DNA from 4 places in the Arthrobacter halodurans genome. Region 3 is predicted to be linked to each of the others. Evidence: riboswitches for the same ligand, from Rfam matches in the RefSeq annotation. Region 3 holds a riboswitch; each other region holds the start of a gene.

Region 1 (7,255 bases), on a different contig from region 3:
GCCTCGGGCGCGCGATGCGGGACGTGTGGCCCTTCGCGCGCGATCAGGCGGCCAGCCTCCCCCCACGTGTCCGGTGCTTGTCTGGAACGTGTCTCCCCAGCGGTCAGCGGCAAGGCCCCTGCCACCTGTCGCGACGAGGCCACCATCGGCGCCTCCCCGGTCCGGCGCATTCCGCGCCGGACCGGGATCAGCGCCCCTGCCGGCCGCACAGGGTTTCAGGGTGACCGTCGAACCGATGGGAGACATGATCTAGGCGTTGGCCGAACGCGGCGCTCCAATCCCCGGATCGACCTGGTGGGGCCCCGCGGACGACGGCCGGACGTCGAAGTGGAACATCGCCGTGGGGAGATAGACGGTGGAGCAGGAGTTCGGGATGTCCACGACGCCCGAGAGCCGACCCTCGATCGGCGCGGCGCCGAGCAGCAGGTAGGCCTGTTCCGGGCTGTAGCCGAACTTGGTGAGGTAGTCGATGGCGTGCAGGCAGGCCCGCTGGTAGGACAGGTGGGAGTCCAGGTACTTCTGCTCGCCATCGAGGGTCACCGACGTTCCCGAGAACGCCAGCCACTCGCTGAACCGGGGATCCACGCGACCGGGCATGAAGATCGCGTTCTCGCTGACCCCGTAGGTCTCCATGCCGCCCTTGATGAGGTCCACGCGCAGGTCCAGGAACCCGCCCATCTCGATGGCGCCGCAGAATGTGATCTCGCCGTCGCCTTGGGAGAAGTGCAGGTCACCCATGGAGAGGTTGGCCCCGTCGACGAACACCGGATAGAACACCCGCGTGCCCTTCGAGAAGTTCTTGATGTCCTGGTTTCCGCCGTTCTCGCGTGGCGGGGCCGTGCGCGCGGCCTCGCCACCCACCCGCTCCCATTGGTCCCGGGGGAGGTGGCCGAGGACGGCGTGTTCCCCCTCGGGCGGCAGCGCCAGCGGCGGGACGCGGTTCGGGTCGGTGGCGATGAGGGCGCCCTCGCGCTTGTTCCACCTCGCGAGGAGCTCGGCCGACGGCGCCGTGCCCATCAGCCCGGGGTGGATCAGGCCCTCGAAGGAGACCTCGGGGACGTGCCGCGACGTCGCGACCTGTCCCGTGAAGTCCCAGATGGCCTTGTACGCGTCGGGGAACTGGTCCACCAGGAAGCCGCCGCCGTTGTTCCTCGAGAAGATGCCGGTGTAGCCCCAGCCTTGGCCGGCCAGCGCGCCCTTGTCCTCCTGCGGGATGGGCCCGACATCGAGGATGTCCACGACCAGGAGGTCGCCCGGCTTGGCGCCCTCGACGGCGAACGGGCCGCTGAGCTTGTGCACGGTCAACAGCGGGGCGTTGAGCACGTCGTCGGCGGAGTCGTCGTTGACGATCGCGCCGTCGAACCACTCGCGGCAGTCCACCCGGAAGGTGTCCCCCGGCTTGACGGTGGCGACCGGGGGGATCTCCGGGTGCCACCGGTTGTGTCCGACCTTCTCTTGGTCCTCGAACTTCTTGCTGGAATCGAGCGGGAAAATGACGTCAGGCATGGTGCTTGTCTCCTCGGCGATCTCGTGAAACTGGTTTCCTTCGGTTCCGCGGTCAGTCCCGCGGAAGCTTCTGGTGGAGCGGATGTGTCGTATAGCGGGTGGCGGGGCGGCGGCTTCGGCCGGGCAGGCCCGTGACGACCTCCGGCTCGTGGGCGCTGCGGAGCGTGGAGTCGATCAGCCCGAAGGCGGCGCTCCCGGCGACGGACAGGCGGGGCGCCGAGATCCGGCGGCCCGCCGGCTCGCCGCATTGCGCGCACGCCAGCTCCGCGGGCGCCTGGCCCATGGGGAAAGAGGCCTCGAACGTCGTGCCTTCCGGGCAGCGGAACTCGTACAGTGGCATGCGGATCTCCTCGCGGTGGTGGGGACGACTAGGCCGGCGCGGTGGCGGAAGCCCGGGACACCGCGGTGCGCTTGCCCAGGAACCAGGCGGCCGCCAGCGCGAGGAAGCCGCCCGCGGCCATCCAGATGGCGTTGGTGGTGGTGGCCTCGAAGGACCCCGACAACAGCAGGAGCGCGGGGATCGTTGCCGTGAGGTGGGCCACGATGATGGTGAACCACCCGGTGAACAGGGTCAGCGAGTCCTTGCCGAGGCCCAGCAAGAGGAAGAAGAGGAACCACAGGACGGCCCAAATCCACCAGATGACCCCGAACACGGGGTCGTTGGCTTGCGTGAAGTTCAGGATCCCGTAGCCGACGGCGCAGAACGCGACGAACAGGGAGAACCAGCCCAGGCCCTCGCCGGGAAGCCCGAAGGTCTGGTTCAGCGCGACGTACAGGTAGGTGAAGCCGAACAGGTAGAGTCCGGAAGCCCCGAGGATGACGGCGGGGTCGCCGTTCGACTGGGCGATGATGATGGTCGGGAACACGACCTGCATGGCACCGACGAAGAAATTGATGATGGCCGCGGACTTGCCGGGCACCTTGCCAATCAGCATCAGGCCGTTGATGAACAGGACGGCGCCGACGTACAGAAGACCGACGTTACTCAAGTGAATGCCCTCCGAAACGCGTCGTTGGGTTACGGGTTGTGGGCCGGATCTCGCGACGGATCCGGAATGCTTCACCGGTATTTGACAAGCTAGCCCCGGCCCCCGGGAAGGTCAACGGTTGTTGCCGGCAAACGCCAACCGGTCCGGCGACGCATTTGCCGCTGGCGCCGCTGGCCCTGTACAAAGGACTCACCAACCATCCAGAGCGGCTGAGAGATCTGGCTCGACGACGCCGCAGCAACCCCTTCCCGTCCGCGGGAGGAAGGTGCTCACGCCAGGACCGATGGAGTGATCCCATGGTTCCGCCCGTTTCCCCGCACGCTCCGCCGCCCGCCGACCCCGGCTTCGACGCCCGCGTGGCCGTCGCCCTGGACGAGCTGCCGCCACCGACCCCCGCGCGGCACCTGATCAAGCTGACCCCGGGGGTTCCCCCGGACGGCCGCTACGACGAGCTGGCCGCCGTCTTCCGGCCGGTGTTCGCGCGCATCGCCGAGGGGGCGGCGGCGCGCGACGCCGACCGGGTGCTGCCCTTCGAGCAGGTCGGCTGGCTCAACAAGGAGCGCTTCGGCGCCCTGCGCGTCCCCGTGTCCGACGGCGGCCACGGCGCCACCCTCGCCGACACCTTCCGCCTGCTGATCGAGCTCGCGGAGGCCGACTCGCAGGTCGCCCACCTGCTGCGCTCGCACGTCGGCTTCGTGGAGTCGATCCTGGCGCACGGGGACGCGGCGCTGCGCGGGCGCTGGTTCGCGCGTTTCGCCGCCGGACAGCTGGTCGGCAACGCCTACACCGAACGCGGGGGCAACGCGCTCGGCACGCTGAACACCGTCCTCGAGGAGCACGACGGCGGCTGGAGGCTCACGGGGGAGAAGTACTACTGCACCGGGACGATCTTCGCCGACTGGGTGGCGGTTGCCGCGGCCCGGCCGGGGCGGCCCGGCCGGGACATCGCCGTCGTGTCCACGCAGCATTCCGGGGTCCGCATCTTCGACGACTGGGACGGCTTCGGGCAGCAGCTCACGGGCACGGGATCGACGTCGTTCGCCGCGGTCCCCGTGGACACCGTGCTGCGGCCCGCCGACCTTGCGGCGCACCCGGAGTCCGCCGTGTTCCAGCTGGTCCTGCTCGCGGTGCAGGCGGGGATCTGCCGGGCCGTGCTCGGCGACGCCCGCGCCGCCGTGCAGGCCCGCACGAGGTCCTTCAGCACCGGAACCGGCGTGCCCGTGGCCGACGACCCGCAGGTCCTGCAGATCGTCGGGGAGATCTCGGCGAGCGCGTTCGCGGTCGACGCGGTGGTGCTCGCGGCCGTGGCCGAGCTGGAGTCGGTGTGCGGGACCGGGGCGGGACTCAGCGCCGCGGAGCGGTACGCGGTCTGCGAGCTCGCCGCGAACCGGGCGCAGACCGCGATCCAGCCGCTCGTGCTGGCGGCGGCCTCGCGGCTCTTCGACGGTCTCGGCGCGTCGTCGACCGCGCGGGCCTGCAACCTGGACCGCCACTGGCGCAATGCGCGGACCGTGGCCACCCACAACCCGGCGATCTACAAGGCGCGGATCGTCGGGGACTACGAGGTCAACGGCAACGCGCCGCTGCCGTTCGACGCCGTCGGCGACGTCGTGCCGCCGGACCACCGCCACCCGAGGACGCCCCGAACGGCGAAGAATACGCCGTAAGACGACGAAATATTTCGTCGGCATGGCGTGACGAGTTGGTGGATCGAAGAAAGTGCGATTCCATGGAATCGACGGCGGGGCACGCTCCGCCGTCGCACACCATCCAGAGCGGCCGAGAGACCTGGCTCATTGACGCCGCAGCAACCACCCTTCGGGGCCGGTGCTCATGCCAGGACCGATGGAGAATTCTTTCCACCACGTTCGGTCCGCTCGGACGCGCACCCCTGCCCGGGGCACGCGCCGCCCGGCCGCCGCGCGGCGGATTCTCTTCTCGGGACGACCTGAGGAGCATGACATGATCAGCATCCGGGACGTCTCGACGGTCTTCACGACCGCCGGGACCGACTTCACGGCCGTGGACCACGTGTCCCTGGAGATCCCACGGGGATCCATCCAGGGGATCATCGGCTTTTCCGGGGCGGGCAAGTCCACGCTGTTGCGCAACATCAACCTGCTGGAGCGGCCCACCTCCGGGCGGGTGTCGGTCGACGGGACCGACCTCACCGCGCTGGGGGACGAGGAGCTGCGCCGCGCCCGGCACCAGATCGGCATGATCTTCCAGCACTTCAACCTGCTGAACAACCGCACGGCGCAGCAGAACGTCGAGCTGAGCCTGAAGTTCGCCGGCGTCGAGAAGAAGGAGCGCCGGCGTCGGGCCAAGGAGGCCCTGGCGATCGTGGACATCGCGGACAAGGCCGATTCCTACCCGGCCCGCCTCTCCGGCGGCCAGAAGCAGCGCGTGGCGATCGCCCGCGCGCTGGCCACCGAGCCCAAGGTGCTGCTGTGCGACGAGCCGACGTCCGCGGTGGACCCCCGCACCACCGCCTCCGTGCTCCAGTACATCTCCGACATCAACGCCCAGCTGGGCATCACCACCGTGATCGTGACCCACGAGATGAACGTCGTGAAGGCCATCGCGGACAACGTCGCGATCCTCGAGGAGGGGCGGCTCGTGGAGCGCTTCGACCTCGCCGAGCTCGACCGGCCCGGATTCCGCCCCGCGACGGAGATCGGCCGCTACCTGATCTCCGACGACATCACGCTGGACCGCGCGGCGCGCGCCACGAAGGAGCTCTCCCATGCCTAGCCCGATCCTTCCCGCCAACACCACCGCGCTGGACCTGAACCGCGTCGCCGAGCTCTGGCCGGAGATCGTGCTGGCCATGGGGCAGACGTTCGCCATGCTGATCGTCGCGATCCCGCTGGCCGTGCTCGCCGGGACGCCGCTGGGCATCTGGCTCTATTCGATGTCCCCGCACGGACTCAAGCCGCGGCCGCGCCTGCACCGGGTGGTCGACTCGCTGGTGAACACCATGCGCTCGTTCCCGTTCCTGATCCTGCTGATCGCGATCATCCCGGTCACCCGCTTCATCGTCGGCACCACCATCGGCACGGCCGCGGTGATCGTCCCGTTGACCATCAACGCGATCCCCTACTTCGCCCGTTTCGTCGAGCAGAACCTCACGCAGCTCGGCTCGGGGGTCGTCGAGGCCGCCCGCGCCATGGGCGCCACGCGTGGGCAGATCGTGCGCGACGTGCTGCTGGTCGAGGCGAAGCCGGCGCTCATCGGCTCCATCACCATCATGACCGTGAGCTTCATCAGCTACTCGGCCATGGCCGGACTGGTTGGCGGCGGCGGAATCGGTGACTTCGCGATCCGGTACGGCTACTACCGGTACGAGACCGCCGTGATGTTCTTCGCGATCGTCCTGATGATTGTCCTGGTCCAGGCCGTCCAGATCGGCGGGACCCGCCTGGCCCGGACGCTCGACAAGCGCCACTGACCCGCGGTCCACATCCCGCCGTCCCGCGCCCCCACCCCACCCCTCCCTAGGAGAACCATGCCTTCCACCGGATCCTCCGGGCGTCCGCGCCTGCTGCTCAGCGCGTTCCTGATGAACACCCCCAGCCACATCCTGGGTGGCCAGTGGCGCCATCCCGAGGCGCAGCAGCACCGCTTCAACGAACTGTCGCTGTGGACCGACCTGGCCCGCCAGCTCGAGGACGCCAAGTTCGACGCCCTGTTCTTCGCCGACGTCGTGGGGCTCTACGGCGACCACGACGGAGGCTGGGCCTCCCACGTCCGCCGGGGCCTGCAGGTGCCGGCCAACGACCCCCTGGTGCTCGCCTCCGCCCTGGCCGCCGTGACCAGCGACATCGGGTTGGCGCTGACCAGCTCGGTCATCCAGTCCGACCCGTTCCAGCTCGCCCGGCAGTTGTCGACGCTGGACCACCTCTCCGGCGGCCGGGTGGCGTGGAACATCGTCACCAGCGTCCTGGACAACGCCCACCGCAACTTCGGGGCCGACGGGCTCACGGCCCATGCCGACCGGTACGACTGGGCCGACGAGTACGTCGACGCGGCGTACAAGCTGTGGGAGGGATCGTGGGACGACGGCGCGGTGCTGGCCGACAAGGAGCGCGGGATCCACGCCGACCCCGCGCGGGTCAACAAGATCAACCACCGCGGCGCGCGCTACTCGATCGACGGCCCGCACCTGGTGGCGCCGAGCCCGCAGCGCACCCCGTTCCTGTTCCAGGCCGGCAGCTCGCCGCGGGGAAGCCGCTTCGCGGCGGCCAACGCGGAGGCGACGTTCCTCTTCGCGCCCAACCCCGCCCACGCCGCGGGCAAGGCGGCCGCCGTGCGCGCCGCCGCGGTGCGGGCCGGGCGGGCGGCGGGCGACGTGACCGTCTTCGCCGGCCTGTCCTTCGTGGTCGGCGGAACCGAGGACGAGGTGCGCCGCAAGCGGGACGAGTACAACGAGTACCTGGACCTCGACGCGCTCGTCGCCCACATCGGCGGCGGACTCGGGATCGACCTGGGCGGGATCCCGCTGGACACCCCGCTGGGCGACGTCGAGACGGAGGGCGGGCGGGGCGTGCTCGAGGCTGCCCGGGCCTCGGTGCCCGGCGGCAACCCGACCATCGCCGACCTGGCCCGCTACCGGGCCGAGTCGATGCAGGTCGCCGGCACGCCGGAGCGCATCGTCGACGAGCTGGAGCGCTGGCAGGACGCGGGGGTGGACGGGATCAACATCATCAACCAGATCCTCCCTGGGTCCTACACCGACTTCATCGAGGGCGTCGTGCCGG
Region 2 (7,255 bases), on a different contig from region 3:
GCAGGAGGTCCTGGAGCGCATCTCCGCGGGCCTCGGTGCCGGCCTGGAGGAGCGGGCCCGCGCCTATGCGGACTCGGTGTGCGTCTCGGCCGACGCCGGCCACGCCGTCCACCCGAACTACCCGGACCGCCACGACCCGGCCAACCGTCCGGCCCTCAACGGGGGGCCGCTGCTGAAGATCAACGCGAACCAGCGGTACGCCACCGACGCCGTCGGTGCGGCGCTCTGGGCGCGGGTCTGCGCCGATGCGGGCGTGCCGTACCAGGAGTTCGTGTCGAACAACGCGCTGCCGTGCGGGTCCACCATCGGACCGCTGACCGCGACGCGCCTCGGCATCCGCACCGTCGACGTGGGCATCGCCCTGTTGTCCATGCATTCGGCGCGCGAGATGTGCGGCGTCGAGGACCCGCTGCGCCTCGCGTTGGCGGCCGGGGCGTTCTTCCGCGCCTGACGCGGGCGGACCTAGAATGGCGGTGCCGGGGCGGGCGGCGCCCGGCGCCCGCCGTCCGGGCACGACGGCGGCGCGAGAGGCAGGCACGCATGGAACGGGACACGATCTTCTCCCACAAGCCGACCCTGCGCGGCGACGGCGTCGTCCTGAGGCCGTTCACGCCCGCCGACATCGAGGCGATGGGGCCGATCCTGGCGGATCCCGACGTGCTGCGCCTGACCGGCAGCGTCCACTCGACGCGGGAGCTCCGGGCGGCGGCGCCGGTGCTGGACGCGGCGACGCTGGATTGGTACCGGACGCGGGCCGAGCAGGCCGACCGGCTGGACCTCGCCGTGGTCGACGAGGCGACGGGCGGCTGCGTCGGGGAGATCGTCCTGAACGACTGGGAGCCCGCGAACCAGTCCTGCGGCTTGCGCATCCTCCTCGGACCCGCCGGGCGTGACCGGGGGCTGGGCACGGCCGCCGTCCGCCTGCTCGTGGAGTACGCGTTCACGCAGACCGACCTCTTCCGGATCGGGCTGGAGGTCTACAGCTTCAACCCCCGCGCCGTGCGTGTGTACGAGAAGGCCGGCTTCCTCGTCGAGGGTCGGCGCCTGGCGGCCCTCGTGTTCGACGGGGTGCGGGTCGACGCCATCACCATGTGCGCGCTGCTGCCGGAATGGATGGACGGGCCCGGCTGACCTTCCGTCCACAGGCTGCCGCCGCCGGGTCCCGTCCACCGGTCGGGGCGCCGGGGGCTGCCGGCCCGCGGGCCTGGTTAGTCTGTGCTGGGGACATCCCGTAGGATGGTTCAGGCTGTTTGTGTCGCGCCCGGAACCGGGTGCGGCCGCGGCCAACGCGAAGAACCTCCTGTTACGGAAAGACCGTGACCGTTTAGCCCAAAGGAGGTGGGTTCACATGCGTGCATACGAATTGATGGTACTGATCGACCCCGAGGTCGACGAGCGTACCGTGGAGCCGACTCTCGGCAAGTTCCTGGATGTGGTCCGCAACGATGGCGGGACCATCGACAACGTCGACATCTGGGGCCGCCGTCGTCTGGCCTACGAGATCAACAAGAAGACCGAGGCGATTTACGCGGTGGTCAACTACACCGCCACCCCGGCGACTTCCGCGGAACTTGACCGCCAGCTCTCTCTCAACGAGACGATCCTGCGCACCAAGATCACCCGTCCGGAAGAGCAGAAGGTCGTCGCAGAGTAGTCTGCGCTTTCCTCAGTAGAAACAGACAGAAGGAGGCACCATGGCAGGCGAGACCATCATCACGGTCATCGGTAATCTCACCGGCGACCCGGAACTCCGTTTCACCCCGTCCGGGGCGGCGGTGGCGAATTTCACCATCGCTTCCACCCCGCGGACCTTCGACCGCCAGAGCAACGAGTGGAAGGACGGCGAAACGCTGTTCCTCCGCGCGTCGGTGTGGCGCGAGGCTGCCGAGAATGTCGCCGAGACGCTGACCAAGGGCATGCGAGTCGTCGCCCAGGGCCGGCTGAAGTCCCGTTCCTACGAAACCAAGGAAGGCGAGAAGCGGACCGTTTCCGAGCTCGAGGTCGATGAAATCGGCCCGTCGCTGCGCTACGCCTCCGCCAAGGTCACCCGCACCCAGCGCTCCAGCGGTGGGGGCGGCGGCTTCGGCGGCGGCAACTCCGGCGGCTTCGGTGGCGGCAACGCCGGCAACTCCGGCGGTTTTGGCGGCGGCAACGCCGGCGGAAACCCCGGTGGCAACTCCGGCGGAAATTCGGGCGGCACTTGGAATGCGCCGGCCGAAGACCCGTGGGCATCGTCGTCCTCCTCCTCCGGCAGCGGCGGATGGGGCAACAACCCGGGTTCCGACGAACCGCCTTTCTAACACCCATATTCACCATCCCGCAGAACCTTTCTGCGGGCTCCACAAGATCAAAGGAGCTCCACGATGGCTAAGGCTGAACTCCGTAAGCCCAAACCAAAGTCCAACCCCCTGAAGGCCGCTGACGTTAAGGTCATCGACTACAAGGACGTAGCACTGCTGCGCAAGTTCATCTCCGACCGCGGAAAGATCCGTGCCCGTCGCGTGACCGGCGTCTCCGTCCAGGAGCAGCGCAAGATCGCCCAGGCCATCAAGAACGCGCGCGAAGTTGCCCTGCTGCCTTACTCCGGCGCTGGCCGCGGCTAAGGAAGGGATACCAACATGGCAAAGCTCATTCTGACGCACGAAGTCACCGGTCTCGGCACCGCTGGCGACATCATCGAGGTGAAGAACGGTTACGCACGTAACTACCTTCTGCCCCGCGGTTTCGCCATCACGTGGACCAAGGGCGGCGAGAAGCAGGTCGAGTCCATCAAGGCCGGCCGCGCGGCGCGCGCCGTCGCGACGCTGGAAGAGGCCCAGAAGCTGGCCGCCTCCCTCGCCGCGAAGCCCGTCAAGGTGACGGTCAAGGCCGGCGAGACCGGACGGCTGTTCGGCACCGTCAAGGCCGAGGACATCGCCAAGGCCGTCGAGGCCGCCGGCCTCGGCTCGATCGACAAGCGCAAGGTTGAAATGCCGGAGCACATCAAGTCGACCGGCAACTACCAGGCGACCGTGCGACTGCACGAGGACGTCTCCGCGACGCTCGACCTCCAGGTCGTCGCCGCAAAGAAGTAGTCCGTCCCGCCGGTGGCGCGCCGTTGCGCGCCCCGGCGGACACGACCGAGGGACCCCGCCACACGGCGGGGTCCCTCGGCGTTTGTGTGCCGGTGTGCCGGTGCGGAGGCCAGGAGCGAGGAGGGTTCGGAGGCGGAGGCCCACGCCGCGGCGGATGGGCCGCGGTCCCCGGCGGCCGGCTCCGTAGCCCGGAGAAACATTCCGCCGGGCCTTTGACCCGTGATGCGGCACGGGCCTAGCGTGGTAGGTGAATCAAGAGCGCCAACGTCAAGCCCTGGCTCGTTGGACGGCAACCCTCTCACGGTAGTGGGGTGCTCCAGGTGATGATTCGGCCGTCCGGACACCCCGTGCGGCAAGTACCGCACATTGGCGGGCGCCCCCACGGGTGGTCTTCCGCGGTGTGCGCAACGCCGAAGGATCCCGCCATGTCTCTCTCCGACGACCTGCACCCCGACTCGCTCCGCGGCGCCTTCGCGCGCTTCCCCTCGGGGGTGGCCGCCCTCTGCGCCCTGGTGGACGGCCAGCCGCAGGGCATCGTCGCCTCATCGTTCACCGTGGGCGTCTCGCTCGATCCGCCGCTCGTGATGTTTGCCGTGCAGAACTCTTCCCGCACCTGGCCGATCCTGCGCTCCGCACCGCGGATCGGTGTCTCCGTGCTGGGCGAGCGCCACGAGGGCGTCTGCCGGCAGATCGCGTCCCGCCAGGGGGATCGCTTCGCCGGGCTCCGGCTCGAGTCGACCGACCAGGACGCCCTGTTCCTGGACGAGGCAGCGCTCTGGCTCGAATGCAGCGTCGAGCAGGAGATCCCCGCCGGGGACCACCGCGTGGTGCTGCTGCGGGTCCACGGCCATGCGGCACACGCGGACGCGAACGAACCCCTCGTCTTCCACGGGTCCGCGTTCCGACGTCTCCGGGAGACCGCCCTGGTGTAGTCGCGGTCCGAGGCGCGTGGCACGGGTGCGGGCCGGTGGCGCGTGCCCCGAACCCAGCCGGGTCAGCGACATGCAGGGGCGAGTGGCCGAGTGGGTCGTCAGCCGCCTAGGACGCCTGGAGGGAGTCGACGAACTTCCGGGCCTCCGTCAGGGGGATACCGGTGTCGTGGTGGATCTTCTGGACCGCCTCCCGGGTTTTCCCGGCCTGCACGAGTGCCAGCACCTCGGCGTATTCCGGGTCGGTCGCTCCGAGTCTCGCAGCGGCCTGCCGTTCGGTGGCCGCCCGTCCCGCGGTCGACGAGGCGCCCTGGCCCGTGCGTCCGGTCGAGGCGCGCCGTGCCGCCGCCGTCCGTTGCGTTGTCGCGAGCCGGAGCTGCTCGGCGCGCTCGGTGTCCGCCGCCTGCTGCCGCGCCGCGGCCTCATTGAGCCGGGCGATGTACTGGTCGGCTTCGTTGAGCTGGTGGCGCGGTCGGGACCGGATCGCGGCGACCAGGAGCCAGGCGAGCGCCGCGAAGATCAGGCCGAGGACCAGCATCTCCTGAAGGGTGAGTCCGGGCATGGTGCATCTCCTGTGGCTGGGTGTGCGCGGCTAGTGGTCGTGGCTCGGTGAGCCGACCGGTGCAGGGAGGTCCGACATGACGTGCCGGTATCCGGTGTCGACGAGCTGGCGGAGGATCCCGGGATCGATGTCGGCCGGCCTGTTGACGGAGAGGCAGGCGGCGCCGGGCCCGTGCCGGCCAAGCCGGGCCCGCAGCGCGTGGGCGTCCGCGCGGCGCACCGGATGCCCCACACCGTCCACGCGATCCAAGGGGTCGACGGCGGCAGCCCGGGTCGTGGCTTCGCTCACGGGGAAGGCATCGCGCTGGTGGTCATGGGGACAGTATCGCAGTGCCGGGTGGGGTGGACAACCAAGATCCGGCGTGCATGCACAGGCGCGACCCGCGTGTCTGTGGATAGTGCCGTTGCTTCTGTGGAAAAGTGACGCTCGTGGGATCGTAACCCACCACACAACCTCCAAGTAGCCCCTGAATGTTGATCCCGAAAATCTTTTTGTACACAGGTTGTCGTGGATAAAAAGCCTAGTCAGAGCCGTTTCGAATCTGAAAGAAATATTTCATCCACAACCTCCTCCCCAGTCTGTGCACACAACACGCCGCACTGCACACAGCTTCTCCACATGGGCTGTGGACAACTCGGTTGGGAAGGGCGCGGAAAGGGTCTATGGTGACAGGGTCTCCGGTCCACCGCGCGCACTGCGACGGGCCTCGCCCCGCGATCTCCACAACCTCCAGACGGACCCGGCGCGGGCTGGGATAATGGAGGCAGCACGGGTGCGCCGACGGCCGCCCACCACCGAGGTGAAGGGAAGCGACGTGTCGCTGATGCAGACAGACTCCAAGGGTTCGCGGGAGTCTGAGTTCGGCCGGACCCCGCCACAGGACCTGGTGGCGGAGCAGAGTGTCCTGGGCGGCATGATGCTGTCCAAGGACGCCATCGCCGACTGCGTGGAGGTCCTCCGCGGGATCGACTTCTACCGGCCGGCCCACGAGTCCATCTTCGAGGCCATCATCGACCTCTACGGACGCGGCGAGCCCGCCGACGCGGTCACCGTCTCCGATCTGCTCACCAAGCGCTCGGAGATCTCGCGCATCGGTGGTCCCGCATACCTCCACACCCTCATCCAATCGGTCCCCACCGCCGCCAACGCGGGGTTCTATGCCGAGATCGTCCGGGAGCGCGCCGTCCTGCGCCGCCTCGTCGACGCCGGGACCAAGATCGTCCAGTTGGGCTACTCCCAGGACGGCGAAGTGGACGAGATCGTCAACCAGGCCCAGGCGGAGATCTACGCCGTCGCGGAACGACGGACCGCCGAGGACTACGTGCCGCTGCGCGACATCATCGAGGGCACGGTGGACGAGATCGAGTCGGCCGGGCACCGGGGCGAGGGCATGACCGGCGTCCCCACCGGCTTCTACGAGTTCGACGAGCTGACCCAGGGTCTGCACGGCGGGCAGATGATCGTGATCGCGGCGCGTCCCGCCGTCGGCAAGAGCACGTTCGCCCTGGACTGGGCGAGGTCGGCGGCCATCAAGCACAACATGACCACCGTCTTCTTCTCGCTGGAGATGGGACGCAACGAGATCGCCATGCGCCTGCTGTCGGCGGAGGCGAGCATCGGCCTCCAGGACCTGCGCAAGGGCACGGTCAAGGACGAGCAGTGGGGGAAGATCGCCACGACGATGGGACGGCTGAACGACGCCCCCCTCTATATCGACGACTCGCCGAACATGTCGCTTATGGAGATCCGCGCGAAGTGCCGCCGGTTGAAGCAGAAGCACGACCTCAAGCTCGTCGTCCTCGACTACCTGCAGCTGATGAGCTCCGGCAAGCGCGTGGAGTCCCGCCAGCAGGAGGTCTCGGAGTTCTCCCGAGCGCTCAAGCTGCTGGCCAAGGAGCTCGAGGTCCCGGTGGTCGCGCTGTCGCAGCTCAACCGCGGCTCGGAGCAGCGCACGGACAAGAAGCCCATGGTCTCCGACCTCCGCGAGTCCGGCAGCATCGAGCAGGACGCCGACATGGTGATCCTGCTCCACCGCGAGGACATCTACGACAAGGAGTCCCCCCGGGCGGGTGAGGCCGACGTGATCGTCGCGAAGCACCGCAACGGGCCCACCAAGACCATGGTGGTGGCCTTCCAGGGCCACTACTCGCGCTTCAACAACATGGCCAGCGAGGGCGGCGGGGGCTTCTAGCCGGTCCACGGGTAGGGTGGGCCCATGCCCGTCTGGCTGCAGGCCCTGTCATGGGGCACGTTCGCCGGCGGCGCGCTGCTCGTCGGGGCGGCCGTCGCCTGGAAATACACGATCCCCCGCCGGGCCGTGTCCACGGTGATGGCCTTCGGCGCCGGCGCCCTGATTTCCGCGCTCTCCTTTGAACTCGTTGCCGACGCGCTGGAGACCGGGGGCCTCTGGCCCACGGCGGCCGGATTCCTGGCCGGGGCCGCCGCATACGTCGCGGCCAACGCCCTGCTGGTCCGTTCGGGCGCCCACCACCGCCGCCGCGCCAGGAGGCCGCCGGGCCGCGGAAGCTCCGGAAGGTTCGGCGGGACCGGACCGGGACCGGTCGGCGGCGCGCGGCCGGACGCGGGGCGGAACGCCCTCGGCGTCGCCCCGCGGGAGGCCTCCGGCGAAGTGCGGCGGGACGCCTCCGGGGACGCGCGGCGGAAGCCCGCTGACGGGGCCCAGCAGAAGG
Region 3 (7,255 bases):
GGAGCTGGACGGGCACCGCCCCGCCGGCGCCATCGGCAACCACGGCATCTACGCCGCCACCGACGACTCCGCCGTGGTCCTCCTGGCCCCCGTGGAGGGTCGCCTGGACCCCACGGAGCTCGAGCTGCTCCGCCACCCGGAGGGCATCGAGGTGCCCGCGCCGGAGATCGGGGACTTCCTGGCGAAGGTCTACCCCCGGCTCGGGCGGCGCGTCGCGGTCGTCAGCCTCGACGGGTCCGTGGAGCTGCCGGAGATCCTGCCCCCGAAGCTGGTGCTCAGCGTCGGGTACCCGGGCGGCGACGTCGCCGAGCTGGACTGGAACTTCGACTACGGCCCCATGCCGGTTGACGCCGACACCCGCGACGCGGAGTCGGAGACCGCCCTGGAGAACGCCGCCCTCGCCGTCCTCGAGGACTCGCCCGCGCTGGCCGGCCGGGTGCTGGCGCCGCGGACCCTGCGCGGCCTGGACACCGTGGACTTCGTCCGCCGCACCCTGCCCGCCCTCGGCGAGCTCGACGGGTTGCGGATCGATGTCACGGGGCGGGAGCCGGAATACCGGGAGCTCACCGAGTCCCCCGAGCTGACCGTCACCACCGTGGAGTCGGAGCGCCGCGACTGGTTCGACCTCGGACTGGTCATCGCCGTCGGCGAGCGCCGCATCCCGTTCGCCGAGATCCTCCGCGCCCTCTCCCGGGGGCAGAACCGCATGCTGATGCCGGACAAGACCTACTTCTCGCTGGACCACCCGCTCTTCGACAAGCTGCGCGAGCTCGTCACCGAGGCCGGGCACCTCCAGGACCGCCCGCACGAGTTGCGCATCACCCGCTACCAGGCGTCCCTGTGGGAGGAGCTGGACGCGCTGGCCACGCAGACCGAGGGCCCCGACTCCTGGTACGCGGGCGTCGGCTCGCTGCTGAACCTGGCCGAGGCGGGCCCGGCCGAGCTGCCCGCGGACCTGCATGCGGAGCTCCGCCCCTACCAGCGGGACGGCTTCGCCTGGCTGGCGATGCTGTGGCGCAACGGGCTCGGCGGCGTGCTCGCGGACGACATGGGCCTGGGCAAGACCCTGCAGACGCTCGCCCTGATCCTGCACGCGAAGCAGCAGTGGGCCAGCGCGGACCCGGCCACGACGGCGGCGCACCTCGCCGCGGCGGCCGACGCGCCGGCGTCGTCCTCGCCGCTGGTGCCCGGACCCTTCCTCGTGGTCGCCCCGACGTCGGTCGTGTCCAACTGGGCCGACGAGGCGGCGCGTTTCGCGCCGGGGCTCAGCGTGGCCCTCGTCGCCGACACCCAGGCGCGGGCGCCGCACGCCCTGGCGGCGCTCGCCGCCACGCACGACGTCGTCGTGACGTCCTACACGCTTTTCCGGCTCGACGCCGAGGCGTACCACTCGGTGGCCTGGGCCGGCCTGATCCTGGACGAGGCGCAGTTCGTGAAGAACAAGGCCACGAAGGCCCACCACGCGGCCCGCGACCTCGACGCGCGCTTCAAGCTGGCGATCACCGGCACCCCCATGGAGAACAACCTCATGGAGCTGTGGTCGATCTTCGCAATCGTCTCCCCCGGGCTCTTCCCGTCGGCCGTGCGCTACGCCGAGGAGTACCAGCGGCCCATCGAGAAGCAGGGGCTCGACGAGCCGCTCGCCCGGCTCCGGCGGCGGATCCGGCCGTTCATGCTGCGCCGCACGAAGTCCGCCGTCGTCACCGACCTGCCACCGAAGCAGGAGCAGGTCCTCCACGTCGAGCTCACGGCGAAGCACCGCAAGATCTACGACACGCACCTCCAGCGGGAGCGGCAGAAGATCCTGCGCCTGGTCGAGGACATGGACAAGAACCGCTTCACCATCTTCCAGTCGCTCACGCTGCTGCGGATGCTCTCGCTGGACGCGTCGCTCGTGGACGCGGAGTACGACGGCGTCCCGTCGGCGAAGCTGGACGTCCTGTTCGAGCAGCTCGAGGACGTGCTCGCCGAGGGGCACCGCGCGCTGGTGTTCAGCCAGTTCACCTCGTTCCTGAAGAAGGCCGCGGCTCGGCTCGAGGCGGAGGGGGTCGAATACGCGTACCTGGACGGCTCCACGCGCAAGCGCTCCGAGGTCATCGGGGACTTCAAGACCGGACGGGCGCCCGTGTTCCTCATCAGCCTCAAGGCCGGCGGATTCGGGCTGAACCTCACCGAGGCCGACTACTGCTTCCTGCTGGACCCGTGGTGGAACCCGGCCGCGGAGTCCCAGGCCGTGGACCGCGCGCACCGGATCGGGCAGACCCGCAACGTCATGGTCTACCGCATGGTCGCCAAGGACACCATCGAGGAGAAGGTCGTGGCGCTGCAGGACGCCAAGCGCCAGCTGATCTCCTCGGTGATGGACGACGGCGAGGGCTTCGGTTCGGCCATGACCGCCGACGACATCCGCGACCTGCTCAAGGATTAACGCGCCCCGCGGAAGCGCTCCGGGAGCGCGTGTTACCCCGCGGGCGCGACACGGTGCGGGCCGTCCGGCGGTGGGCTAGGCTGGACCCAGCTTCACGAGACATGGCGCCAAGCTCCGACTGGCCATGCACCAACCCCACACGGGGACCCGGCCTCGGCCGCGGTCCCGGATTGTTCGGCGGGTGGTTCGGATGACGAAGCGGCCCGCGGCAGCCGCCGCCGGCAAGGACAATCCGAAAGGCACCGCCATGACCACCCTGCGGCACCGCCCCCGTTCCACCGCTTCCCACCCCTCCGTCCGGCGGCGCGCCGGCGCTGGCGCGCCCGTCGGCGCGGCACGCTTCCCCAACGACTGGATCGCAGCGACGCTCCGCCTGTGCCCCGACCGCCGCCTGGTGCGCGTCAGCGCGGACGGGATCGAGTGGGTGCTCGCGGCCGAGGACTTCGACGCGTTGGCGCGGGCCGCCGCGGGCGCGCCCGTCCGCGTGGAGTGGAACCCCGACCTCGGCCGCGTGCTGATCCCGGGGGCGCACTCCCGCGCCGGCACGTCCTTCTTCCGCCTCGCGACCGGCCGCGCCTGAGCATCCCGCACGACGGCGGCCGCCGCCTTCCCGGGGGAAGGCGGCGGCCGCCGTCGTGCATGCCCCGAGGGGCCCGCGGTTCCTAGAGGTTCGAGTCGGGCTCGTGCTCCGGGTAGACCTCGCGCAGCAGGTGCGCGGTCTCGGACGGGGTCTTGCCGACCTTGACGCCCGCGGCCTCGAGGGCCTCCTTCTTGGCCTGCGCCGTGCCGGAGGAACCGGAGACGATGGCGCCGGCGTGGCCCATGGTCTTGCCCTCCGGGGCGGTGAAGCCGGCCACGTAGCCGACGACAGGCTTGGTGACGTTGTTCTTGATGAACTCCGCGGCGCGCTCCTCGGCGTCCCCGCCGATTTCGCCGATCATCACGATCGCCTTGGTGTCCGGGTCCGCCTCGAACGCCGCGAGGGCGTCGATGTGGGTGGTGCCGATGATCGGGTCGCCGCCGATGCCGATGGCGGTGGAGAAGCCGAGGTCGCGCAGCTCGTACATCATCTGGTAGGTCAGCGTGCCGGACTTGGAGACCAGGCCCACCCCGCCCTTGCCGGTGATGTTCGCCGGCGTGATGCCGACCAGCGACTCGCCCGGGGTGATGATGCCGGGGCAGTTCGGGCCGATGATGCGGGTGACCTGCTTGCCGTCGGCGTCGACCTTGGACTGGGCGAGCGCCCAGAACTCGGCGGCGTCCTGCACGGGCACGCCCTCGGTGATGACCACGACGAGGCCGATGCCGGCCTCGATGGCCTCGACGACGGCGTCCTTGGTGAAGGCGGGCGGCACGAAGACGATCGACACGTCGGCGCCGGTCTCGGCCATGGCCTCCTGGACCGTGCCGAAGACCGTGATCTCCTTGGCGCCGTGGGTGACCGTGGTGCCGGCCTTGCGGGCGTTCACGCCGCCGACGATCTGGGTGCCGGCGTGCAGCATGCGGGCGGTGTGCTTGGAGCCCTCGCCGCCGGTGATGCCCTGGACGATGACCTTGGAATCCTTGTTCAGGAAGATAGACATTCTGTGATCCCGTCCCTTTACTTGTTGGCCAGTTCGGCGGCCTTGTCGGCGCCTTCGTCCATGGTGGTGGCCAGGGTCACCAGCGGGTGTCCGGCCTCGCGCAGGATGCGGCGGCCCTCGTCGACGTTGTTGCCGTCGAGGCGGACGACCAGCGGCTTGGTGGCCTTCTCGCCGAGGATCTCCAGGGCCTTGACGATGCCGTTGGCGACGGCGTCGCACGCGGTGATGCCGCCGAAGACGTTCACGAACACGCTCTTGACCTGCGTGTCGTTGAGGATGACGTCCAACCCGGCGGCCATGACCGAGGCGGAGGCCCCGCCGCCGATGTCCAGGAAGTTCGCGGGCTTGACGTTGCCGTGCTTCTCGCCGGCGTAGGCGACGACGTCCAGGGTGGACATGACCAGCCCCGCGCCGTTGCCGATGATGCCGACCTGGCCGTCGAGCTTGACGTAGTTGAGGTCCATCTCCTTGGCCTTGGCCTCGAGCGGATCGGTGGCGTCCTTGTCCTCGAGCGCGGCGTGGCCGGGCTGGCGGAAGGCGGCGTTCTCGTCGATCGAGACCTTGCCGTCGAGGGCCACGATCTCGCCCGCGCCGGTCTTCACCAGCGGGTTGACCTCGACCAGCGTCGCGTCCTCCTTCTGGAAGACGTCCCAGAGCTTCACGATGGCGGCGGCGACCTGCGCGCGCAGCTCGGGGGCGAAGCCCGCGGCGGCGACGATCTCGTCGGCCTTGGCCTGGTCGATGCCCACGGCGGGGTCGACGGCGACCTTGGCGAGGGCCTCGGGGCGCTCCACGGCGAGCTCCTCGATCTCCATGCCGCCCTCCACCGAGCACATGGCCAGGTAGTTGCGGTTCGCGCGGTCCAGCAGCACGGAGAAGTAGTACTCCTCGGCGATGTCGGCGCCCTGCGCGATCATGACCTTGTTGACGGTGTGGCCCTTGATGTCCATACCGAGGATGTTGGAGGCGTGCTCGAAGGCCTCGTCGGCGTTCTTGGCGACCTTCACGCCGCCGGCCTTACCGCGGCCGCCGACCTTCACCTGCGCCTTGACGACGACGACGCCGCCGATCTTCTCTGCAGCTGCCTTGGCTTCTTCGGGTGTGTACGCAACGATGCCGGCGAGCACGGGTACTCCGTGCGCCTCAAACAAATCGCGCGCCTGGTATTCATACAGGTCCACGGGCTTGGTGTCCTTCTACGTCGAAGTCGTTTCTGACTCGGAGCGAGCGGCACTGCTGGCCCGACGGGCTCCAAGTGGAACTTTAGTCCCTGGGCGCAAGACGCCGGGCTCAGACTATCCCTTTCGTGAGGAAGCGCACAGTTCTACGAGTTGTAGAGACGTCACGCTTCGGGGTATGCGCGCGGCACGGTCAGCCGGTCTTCGTCAGGGGCGCATAACGCAGCAGCAGGCGCTTCTCGTCGCCGCCGAACCTGACCTTCGCCACGGTCTTGTCGCCCGCTCCCTCCAGCGCCAGGACCACGCCGCTGCCGAACGTCGTGTGGCTCACCGCATCCCCGACCGACAGCGCGACGACCTCCTTCTGCGGCTGCACCCGGCCGGCGGCGCGCGCCGTCGGGGCCGTGCGCAACGCGGCGCCCTCGGGGTCCCCGCTGCGCCGGCCGCCCGCGGGGGACGCGGTCGCGCCGGCGCCCCAGTGCGAGCCGTTGTCGTAGCGGCTGGTGGCGTAGTCCTTGCGCAGGGATCCGCCGAAGCCGCCCAGCGGCGTGCGGACGGCGCCCTCGCGCTTCCAGTCCACGAGCTGCGCGGGGATCTCCTCGAGGAACTGGCTGGCCGGGTTGTACTGCGACTGGCCCCACAGGCTGCGGTACTCGGCCCGGGTGACGTAGAGCCGGCGTCGGGCCCGGGTCAGCCCCACGTAGGCGAGCCGGCGCTCCTCCGCGAGCTCCTTCGCGTCCGTCATGGAGCGCTGGTGCGGGAAGATCCCGTGCTCCATGCCCGTGAGGAAGACGACGGGGAACTCCAGCCCCTTGGCCGTGTGCAGGGTCATGAGCGTGACCATCCCCTCCCGGCGGGCCATCTCGGCGCCCTCGTCGTCCGTCGGGGCCTCGGGCACGGAGTCCGCGTCGGCGACCAGCGAGACCTGCTCGAGGAAGCCGCCGAGGGTGCCCTCGGGGTTGTCGCGCTCGTAGTCGCGCACGACGGCGACGAGCTCGGCGAGGTTCTCCACGCGCGACTCGTCCTGCGGGTCCTCGCTCTTGCGCAGCATCTCCAGGTATCCGGTCTGTTCCAGCACGGCCTCCAGGGAGGCGGCCGCGCCCGATCCCTCGGCGACGACGGACAGGTCGTCGATGATCCCCACGAAGGCGCCGACCGCCTTGACGCTGCGGGTGGCCAGGCCCGGGGCGTCCCCGGGCCTGCGCAGGGCCTCCATGAAGGAGATGCGCTCGCGCTGGGCGAGCGCGGCCACGGCGTACTCGGCCCGGTCGCCGATGCCGCGCTTGGGTTCGTTGAGGATGCGGCGCACGTTGACGTCGTCCTCCGGGTTCACGAGCACGCGCAGGTAGGCCAGCGCGTCCTTGACCTCCTTGCGGTCGTAGAACCGGGTGCCCCCGACGACCTTGTACTTCAGGTCCACGCGCATCAGCTGCTCCTCGAGCGACCGGGACTGCGCGTTGGTCCGGTAGAACACGGCGACATCGCCGGGCCGGATGCCCTCGTCGTCGTTCAGCCGCAGGATCTCGTCGGCGATCCAGCGTGCCTCGTCCTGCTCGGACTCCCCCACGTAGCCGACGATCCTGGCCCCGTCGCCCTCCGCCGTCCAGAGCCGCTTCTCCGGCCGGTCCGGGTTCAGCGAGATCACGGCGTTCGCGGCGCTGAGGATGTTCTGGGTGGAGCGGTAGTTCTGCTCCAGCTTGATGGTCTCGGCGTCCGGGTAGTCCTTCGCGAACTCGACGATGTTGCGGATGTCCGCGCCGCGGAACGCGTAGATCGACTGGTCGGAGTCGCCCACGACCGTGAGCTCGCCGCCGGGCGTTGGGCCGTCGGGACCGGTCAGCTCGCGCACCAGCGAGTACTGGGCGTGGTTGGTGTCCTGGTACTCGTCGACCATCACGTGGCGGAAGCGGCGGCGATAGCTGTCCGCCACGGCCGGGAACGCGCGGAAGATGTTGACGACCTGGCCGATGAGGTCGTCGAAGTCCATGGCGTTGGCCTGCCGCAGGCGTTGCGTGTAGCCGCGGTAGACCTCCGCGACCGCGGTGCTGAAAGGGTCGGCGCCGGCG
Region 4 (7,255 bases), on a different contig from region 3:
TCGCGGTGCGCTCCGGGAGCCTCCGGACCGCCGGATCCCGCCCCGCGCAACTCCCGCTGACCGCGACGGCGTCCGACGTCGCCTCCGTCGTCGTCAACGGCGTCGAGGTGGCGCGCGACGGCATCCACGCCGGCCTCGGCGATCCCGCCGGGCTCTACCGCGCCTTCCTGGCCGAACATCCGGAGTTCGCATGAGTGCCACGCTGATCACCAACATCGCCGAGCTGACCACCCAGGATCCGGAGCGCCGCGTCCTGGCGGACGCCGCCGTCGTGCTCGACGGCGACCGGATCGCCTGGATCGGCCCGGCCGCGGCCGCCCCGGCGGCCGACGAGGCCTACGACGCCGCCGGCCGGGCCGCGCTGCCGGGGTGGGTGGACTCGCACACGCACCTGGTCTTCGCCGGGGACCGGAGCGCCGAGTTCGAGGCCAGGATGGCGGGGCGGGAATACGCCGCGGGGGGCATCGCCGTCACCACGGACGCGACCCGCGCGGCGGGCGACTACGAGCTCACCCGCCTGCTGCTGGGGCGCGTGGCCGAGGCCGTCGCCGGCGGCACCACGTACCTGGAGACCAAGACCGGCTACGGCCTGAGCGTGGAGGAGGAGTCCCGGCACGCGCGGATCGCGTCCACGGTCGCCGACCAGGTCACCTATCTCGGAGCGCATCTGGTCCCCGCCAGGGCCGACGCAGACGAGTACACCGACCTCGTCTGCGGCGGGATGCTCGCCGCCGTCCTCCCGTACGTGAGCTGGGCCGACGTCTTCTGCGAGCGGGGGGCCTTCACGGAGGAGCAGTCCCGGCGCGTCCTCGACGCCTGCCGGCGGGCGGGCCTGGGACTGCGCGTCCACGGGAACCAGCTGGGACCGGGGCCGGGGGTGCGGCTGGCGGTCGAGTTCGGCGCCGCCAGCGTGGACCACGTGAACCACCTGGACGACGACGACGTCGCCGCGCTCGCCGGCAGCTGGTCCGGCTGGGACCCCGCCGCGGCGCGCGGCGCGCGCGGCACCGTGGCCACCTGCCTGCCCGCCTGCGACCTCTCCACGCGGCAGCCGCTCGCGCCGGGGCGACGGCTCGTCGACGCGGGGGTGGAGATCGCGCTGGCCTCCAACTGCAACCCGGGCACCAGCTACACGACGTCGATGAACTTCTGCGTCGCGACGGCCGTCCTGCAGATGCGGCTGACGGTGGACGAGGCCGTGCGGGCGGCCACGTTCGGCGGCGCTTTGGCCCTGGGCGTGCAGGACAGCGTCGGGTCGCTCGAGGTGGGCAAGCGCGCCGACCTCCAGCTGCTCAACGCGCCGTCCGCGACCCATCTGGCGTACCGCCCCGGGATGCCGCTGACCGGCGCGGTCTGGCGGGCGGGTGTCCGGCACGGCGGCTGAGCCGCCGCATCGCTAGGATCGGGTCATGGACCGAGTGCGCAACGACCCGCGGCAGACCGGAACCGGCGGCCCGACGAAGGACCACCGGCGGCTGAAAGTGGAGCTCCTCATCGTCCTCGGCCTCTCGCTCGGGCAGTCCGCGGTCTACGCCGTGGTCAGCCTCATGGACAAGCTCAGTCGCGCCCCGCTGGCGGACCAGACGACCAGCATGAACAACAGCCTCAGCGAGCGCCCGTATTTCGACCTGACGTACCAGCTGCTCGACATCGTCTTCGCCCTGGTGCCGGTGGCGCTGGTGTTCTTCCTCTTCGCGCACGCGGGCGCCAACGGCTTCCGGCGCATGGGGTTCGACCTGCGCAGGCCCTGGGCCGACCTCGGGTGGGGGGTCGCGCTCTTCGTCGGGATCGGGCTGGGCACGCTGGCCATGTACGCCGTCGGCCGCTCCCTCGGGGTGACCACGGCGATCGTCCCGGCCGCGCTCGAGCCGTACTGGTGGACCGTGCCCGTCCTGGCCCTGTCCGCGGTGCGCCACGGCGTCGTGGAGGAGGTCATCGTCGTCGGCTACCTGTTCGACCGCCTGCGGCGGCTCGGCTGGGGCGTGTGGCCGATCCTGCTCGCCTCCGCCCTGCTGCGCGGCAGCTACCACCTGTACCAGGGGTTCGGGCCGTTCGTCGGGAACGTGCTCATGGGCCTGGTGTTCGGCTGGCTGTACCTGCGCTACAAGCGCGTCATGCCGCTGGTGATCGCCCACGCGCTGCTGGACACCGCGGGATTCGTCGGATACTCGCTCCTCGGTCCGGCGATCGGGTTGGGGACCTAGGCCCGGACCCGACCGCCGGACCGCGACGGCGCTAGACCGTCACCGCTCCGTGGGGGGTGTCGAAGGTGACGGACATGATGCCGGGAGTTCCGTTGGGCGCCTGCCACTCCACCTCGACGCCCTCCAGCGGGCTCTGCTCGGGGGTGCCGAGCCATTCGCGGACGCGCTCCCGGGAGCCCGCGATCGTGATCTTGGAGATCCGCCCCTGCGGGGCCAGGGCCTTGGACGGGTGGAGGTCCTCTGTGCCGTCGTCCCAGCGCAGCATGTAGGGGACCTGCGGGTCGGAGATCAGGCCCTTAATGCCGATCTGCTGCCACGTCAGTTCCTGGCCGTCCGGGAACTTCCGGTTGCCCGGCACGGAGGAGCGGCCCAGCCGCTCCTCGAAGGGCGCCAGATCGTCGACGGCGACGCACCAGCCCATCCAGCCGCCGCCCATCTCGGAGCGGGCGCGCACGGCCTGCCCGAAGGGCGCCTTGTCCGACGCCGGGTGATTCAGCACCTCCACCACCTCCAGGTACTGGTCGTTCAGCAGCGGGAAAATCACATTCCGCGTGCCGAAACGGGGATGGACGCCGCCCTTGACGGACTCGATCCCCAACATGTCTGCGATGCGCCCGGCCGTGGCCGCCAGCCCATCAGGTCCGCAAGCGTAAGAAACATGGTCCAACCTCATCATGTGCCCATGATGGCACTTTGTGAGGTGGGTCTCGACTTAGGCTCCCCTAATACGCGCCTGACAGCGGGCGGAAGGCGAAATGCGTACCTCCGGCGTCACAAAACGGCCGCGGATCTTGCCGCCCGCGCGACCGTCCGTAGACTGGTGGTAGGTCATGAGTGCCAGCGCGAAACCCCGGTTTGCTGGCCGGCAACCCTCCACTCGCGGTGGGGTGCCCCGGGTGAGGACCTGGCTCCGCGCCGCGAAGGGCGTGGGGCAAGCGCGGGTCGTTTCCGGCGGCGCCACCGTCCGGTGGGCCCGCCGCAGGGGACGGCCCCTCCGACGAAGGGGAGCACCACGATGTCCAGCAACTGGTCCTTTGAGACGCGACAGATCCATTCCGGGCAGACGCCCGACGAGGCGACGGGCGCCCGGGCCCTCCCGATCTACCAGACGACGTCGTTCGTCTTCCCGAGCGCCGAGAGCGCGGCGGCCCGGTTCGCCCTCCAGGAGCTCGCGCCGATCTACACCCGCATCGGCAACCCCACGCAGGAGGCCGTGGAGACCCGCATCGCCGACCTCGAGGGGGGCGTCGGCGCGCTGCTGCTGTCCTCCGGCCAGGCGGCGACGACATACTCCATCCTCAACGTCGCCGAGTCCGGGGACCACGTGGTCGCCAGCCCCAGCCTTTACGGGGGCACGCAGAACCTCTTCAAGCACACCCTGCGCAAGCTCGGGATCGAGGTGACGTTCGTGGCCGACCCGGACGACCTCGACCAGTGGCGCGCGGCCGCGCGCCCGAACACCAAGGCGTTCTTCGGCGAGGTCGTCGCCAACCCGCGCCAGGACGTGCTCGACATTGAGGGCGTCAGCGCCGTCGCCCACGAGGTCGGCGTGCCGCTGATCGTCGACAACACGCTGTCCACGCCGTTCCTGATCCGCCCGATCGAGTGGGGCGCGGACATCGTCGTCCACTCGGCCACCAAGTACCTCGGCGGGCACGGCACGGCCATGGCCGGCGTCATCGTGGACTCCGGGAACTTCGACTTCGCGGCGGACCCGCAGCGGTTCCCCGGCTTCAACACGCCGGACGAGTCCTACAACGGGCTGGTCTTCGCGCGGGACCTCGGGGTCGGCGGGCTGCTCGGCGCGAACCTGGCGTTTGTCCTCAAGGCGCGCGTACAGCTCCTGCGCGACCTCGGATCCGCCGTCGCGCCGCTCAACGCGTTCCTCATCGCCCAGGGACTGGAGACGCTCAGCCTGCGCATGGAGCGCCACGTCTCCAACGCGCAGGCCGTCGCCGAGTGGCTCGAGACCCAGGAGCAGGTCGGGTCCGTCGTCTACGCGGGACTCCCGTCCAGCCCCTGGTTCGAGCGCGGCCGCCGGTACGGACCGCGCGGCACGGGGGCGATCGTGTCCTTCGAGATCGCCGGCGGCAAGGAGGCGGGGCAGGCCTTCGTCGACGCGCTCGTGCTGCACTCCCACGTGGCCAACGTCGGCGACGTCCGCTCGCTCGTGATCCACCCGGCCTCGACGACCCATTCCCAGCTCGCGGAGGCCGAGCAGCGTGCCGCCGGGGTCACCCCGGGCCTGGTGCGGCTGGCGGTCGGGATCGAGCACATCGACGACATCATCGCCGACCTGGCCGCGGGATTCGACGCCGTGCGCACCGGCGCCACCGACCTCCAGGCGGTGAAGTGAGCATCGACTTCGGCACCGCATCCCAGCGCCTGACCCGGACGGACGCCGCGGGGCCCGGGCGGGACGGTGTCCTGCGCACCCTGCGGACGGGCCCGTTCCGTTTCGAGACCGGCGGCTCGCTGCCGTTCCTCGACGTGGGCTACGAGACGTGGGGCCGGCTCGACGCCGACGCCTCCAACGCCGTGCTGCTCCACCACGCGCTGACCGGCGACACGCACGTGGCCCGCGGCGAGGGCGCGGAGCCGGGATGGTGGGACGGCTTCGTCGGTCCCGGCCGCACCATCGACACCGACCGCTTCTTCGTTGTCGCGGCCAACATGGTCGGCGGCTGCTACGGGACCACCGGGCCGTCCAGCCCGGATCCGGACGGCAGGCCCTGGGGTTCGCGGTTCCCGTTCACGACCGTCCGCGATTCCGTCCGCGCCGAGGCGCGGCTGGCCGACGCGCTGGGCATCGACCGTTGGCACACGGTGCTCGGCGGCTCGCTCGGCGGCGCGCGCGCCCTGGAGTGGGCCGCCGAGTACCCGGACCGCGTCGCGCGCTGCGTCGTCGTCGCGGCCACGGCCGCGTCCAGCGCCGAGCAGATCGCCTTCGCGCGCATCCAGACGGAGGCCATCCGGCTCGATCCGGACTTCGCGGGGGGCGACTACTACGCCGCCGGGCCGGGCCCCGTGGCCGGACTGGGTCTGGCCCGGCGGCTCGCGCACATCACGTACCGCTCCGAGCCGGAGCTGGACGTGCGGTTCGGGCGGTCGCCGCAGGGGTCCGAACTCCCGCTCGGCTCGGCGACGTTCGACCGCGGGCGCTACCAGGTGGAGAGTTACCTGGACCACCAGGCCTCGAAGCTGGTCGGCCGCTTCGACGCCAACAGCTACCTGGCGCTGACGGAGGCGCTCATGAGCCACGACGTCGGCCGCGGCCGCGGCGGGGTGCGGTCCGCGCTCGGGCGGCTCGCCGGGGTGCGGTTCATGGTCGCCGCCGTGGACAGCGACCGCCTGTACTGGCCCGAGCAGTCCGAGCGGCTGGCACGGTCCCTGCCCGGCCGGACCGCGGTCCGGTACATCACCTCTCCCATCGGACACGACGGCTTCCTGACGGACATCGGGCAGCTGGACGCGGAACTGCGGGACGGCTTCCTGGACTAGGGACTCCCGGGCTGGGCGCTGGCGGCCCCGCGGCGGCCGCGCGCCGCGGCCTGCGGGGCTGGTTGAATGGTGCCATGACCGAAACCACCTGGAAACCCGTCGTCGCCTGGTCCAAGCCGGAGGAGGAGCGCGCGGGCACCCCGCTGCTCGTGGCCTTCCACGGCTACCTCTCGCACGAGCTGGATCTGCTCGGCCTCGCCCCCCTGCTGCCGGCCGAGTTCACGATCGCCTCCGTCCGCGCGCCGCGGGCGCTGGGCCCGGGCTTCACGTGGTTCCCGCTGATGCACGAGCCGGACTTCTCGGTCGACCGGGTCACGCGCTCCGTCGCCGACGTCTGGGCGTGGCTGGACACCGTCCGGGGCAACCACTCCTCGGTGACCCTGCTGGGCTTCTCGATGGGGATGGCCGTCGCGACGAGCGCGCTGCGCCACCGGCCCCGGGACGTGGCCGCCGTCGTCGGACTGTCCGGGTTCGCCGTCCCCGACGACGGCGACCCCTTCTTCGACGACGCCGGAACCCGCGCCGCGCGGCCGCCCCTGTTCTGGGGCCGCGGGCAGGAGGACCAGGTCATCACCCCGGACAAGATCCAGTACACGCACGAGTGGGCGACGGAGCACACCGATCTCACCAAGATGCTCTACGCGGGCCTGCAGCACTCGATCACCCAGGCTGAGATGGGCCACGTCAGCGAATTCCTGCGGGGCACGGTCCTCGCGTCCTGACGCGGCACCAGTCCGCAGGGACCGACCGCGGCACGACCGGTCTTTTGTAGCGTCCACTTGACACAAGCGTCCGCAGGGTCTTGTCTTGTCCTGTTGATACAAACGGACGGAAAGGCGGCTCGACATGGCGGTCATCGGTGGCGTGTTCCTGGTGGTTCTGGGGATCTTCGTGGGTCTCGGCGTCCTGGTGTCCCGCGCCATCCCCTCGCCCGTGGAGGCGCCGCGCGGCGCGCCGGCCGGCGTCGGATCCGCGGGCCGGGCCGAGGCGGCGGCGGCGCTGCGGGCCGACGCCGTGCGGCACGCGTCCGCGGTGGCCGCCGCCGTCGCCGCCGGGGCCCTCTGCGTCGCCGCGCAGGCCGCGTGGCCCAGCCTCGTGGGGCTGCCGCTGCTCGTGGCGCCGTCGCTGATGTGGCTGGCCTGGGCCGCCGTGCACGCCGCGGCGTCGCTGTGGGCGACCCGAACGGTGCACGGAATCCAGCCGGGGCCGCGCAGCGCGCGCCTGGAGGTCCGGACGGCGCGGGCGCACGGGCCGGCGTGGGCCTTCGTCCTTCCCGCGCTGCTCGGTGCCCTCCTGGCCGCCGCGGTGCTCCTGTTCGGCGCGGTCTCGACCCCGGACGAGACCGGCCGGCGCCGGCAGTTCCCCCGCGTGGGCATCTCCGCATGGACCACGGACGACGCCGGGTTCGTCACCGAGCTCCACTACGGGACGGGCGCCGCGGGGCCGTTCCCCGGCTGGTACTACGGGCTGCCCGTGCTGGCCGTCGCCGCACTGGCCGGCGTCCTCCTCCTGATGGCCCTGCGCGCCGTGGCCGCGCGCGCCCGCCCGCT

What was found. A riboswitch is a leader RNA that binds a small molecule or an ion and turns the genes downstream of it on or off. The one in region 3 is predicted to bind S-adenosylmethionine.
Region 1: it holds a riboswitch for S-adenosylmethionine, as region 3 does, so the genes downstream of both, ACETWP_RS08000 (acyl-CoA dehydrogenase family protein) here and ACETWP_RS12425 (hypothetical protein) in region 3, are expected to answer to the same signal.
Region 2: it holds a riboswitch for S-adenosylmethionine, as region 3 does, so the genes downstream of both, ACETWP_RS02860 (flavin reductase family protein) here and ACETWP_RS12425 (hypothetical protein) in region 3, are expected to answer to the same signal.
Region 4: it holds a riboswitch for S-adenosylmethionine, as region 3 does, so the genes downstream of both, ACETWP_RS11990 (bifunctional o-acetylhomoserine/o-acetylserine sulfhydrylase) here and ACETWP_RS12425 (hypothetical protein) in region 3, are expected to answer to the same signal.

What each region holds. Positions count from the first base shown of each region.
Region 1 covers NZ_JBHDLJ010000005.1:66,197-73,451, forward strand. Annotated here, with positions in the region: gene fmdA (formamidase) at 250-1,506, opposite strand; gene ACETWP_RS07990 (FmdB family zinc ribbon protein) at 1,559-1,846, opposite strand; gene ACETWP_RS07995 (AmiS/UreI family transporter) at 1,875-2,495, opposite strand; SAM riboswitch class I at 2,689-2,785, shown strand; gene ACETWP_RS08000 (acyl-CoA dehydrogenase family protein) at 2,792-4,162, shown strand; SAM riboswitch class I at 4,259-4,347, shown strand; gene ACETWP_RS08005 (methionine ABC transporter ATP-binding protein) at 4,458-5,249, shown strand; gene ACETWP_RS08010 (methionine ABC transporter permease) at 5,242-5,946, shown strand; gene ACETWP_RS08015 (NtaA/DmoA family FMN-dependent monooxygenase) at 6,004-7,255, shown strand, end outside.
Region 2 covers NZ_JBHDLJ010000002.1:105,901-113,155, forward strand. Annotated here, with positions in the region: gene ACETWP_RS02830 (M18 family aminopeptidase) at 1-451, shown strand, start outside; gene ACETWP_RS02835 (GNAT family N-acetyltransferase) at 541-1,131, shown strand; gene rpsF (30S ribosomal protein S6) at 1,349-1,654, shown strand; gene ACETWP_RS02845 (single-stranded DNA-binding protein) at 1,695-2,300, shown strand; gene rpsR (30S ribosomal protein S18) at 2,364-2,603, shown strand; gene rplI (50S ribosomal protein L9) at 2,619-3,074, shown strand; SAM riboswitch class IV at 3,325-3,439, shown strand; gene ACETWP_RS02860 (flavin reductase family protein) at 3,500-4,006, shown strand; gene ACETWP_RS02865 (hypothetical protein) at 4,113-4,565, opposite strand; gene ACETWP_RS02870 (hypothetical protein) at 4,596-4,853, opposite strand; gene dnaB (replicative DNA helicase) at 5,389-6,756, shown strand; gene ACETWP_RS02880 (ZIP family metal transporter) at 6,781-7,255, shown strand, end outside.
Region 3 covers NZ_JBHDLJ010000010.1:66,720-73,974, reverse strand. Annotated here, with positions in the region: gene ACETWP_RS12430 (DEAD/DEAH box helicase) at 1-2,428, shown strand, start outside; SAM riboswitch class IV at 2,519-2,662, shown strand; gene ACETWP_RS12425 (hypothetical protein) at 2,676-3,008, shown strand; gene sucD (succinate--CoA ligase subunit alpha) at 3,091-4,011, opposite strand; gene sucC (ADP-forming succinate--CoA ligase subunit beta) at 4,029-5,192, opposite strand; gene pcrA (DNA helicase PcrA) at 5,383-7,255, opposite strand, start outside.
Region 4 covers NZ_JBHDLJ010000009.1:127,466-134,720, forward strand. Annotated here, with positions in the region: gene ACETWP_RS11970 (formimidoylglutamate deiminase) at 1-194, shown strand, start outside; gene hutI (imidazolonepropionase) at 191-1,384, shown strand; gene ACETWP_RS11980 (CPBP family intramembrane glutamic endopeptidase) at 1,410-2,204, shown strand; gene ACETWP_RS11985 (VOC family protein) at 2,236-2,880, opposite strand; SAM riboswitch class IV at 3,031-3,148, shown strand; gene ACETWP_RS11990 (bifunctional o-acetylhomoserine/o-acetylserine sulfhydrylase) at 3,220-4,560, shown strand; gene metX (homoserine O-acetyltransferase MetX) at 4,563-5,705, shown strand; gene ACETWP_RS12000 (alpha/beta hydrolase) at 5,780-6,427, shown strand; gene ACETWP_RS12005 (hypothetical protein) at 6,552-7,255, shown strand, end outside.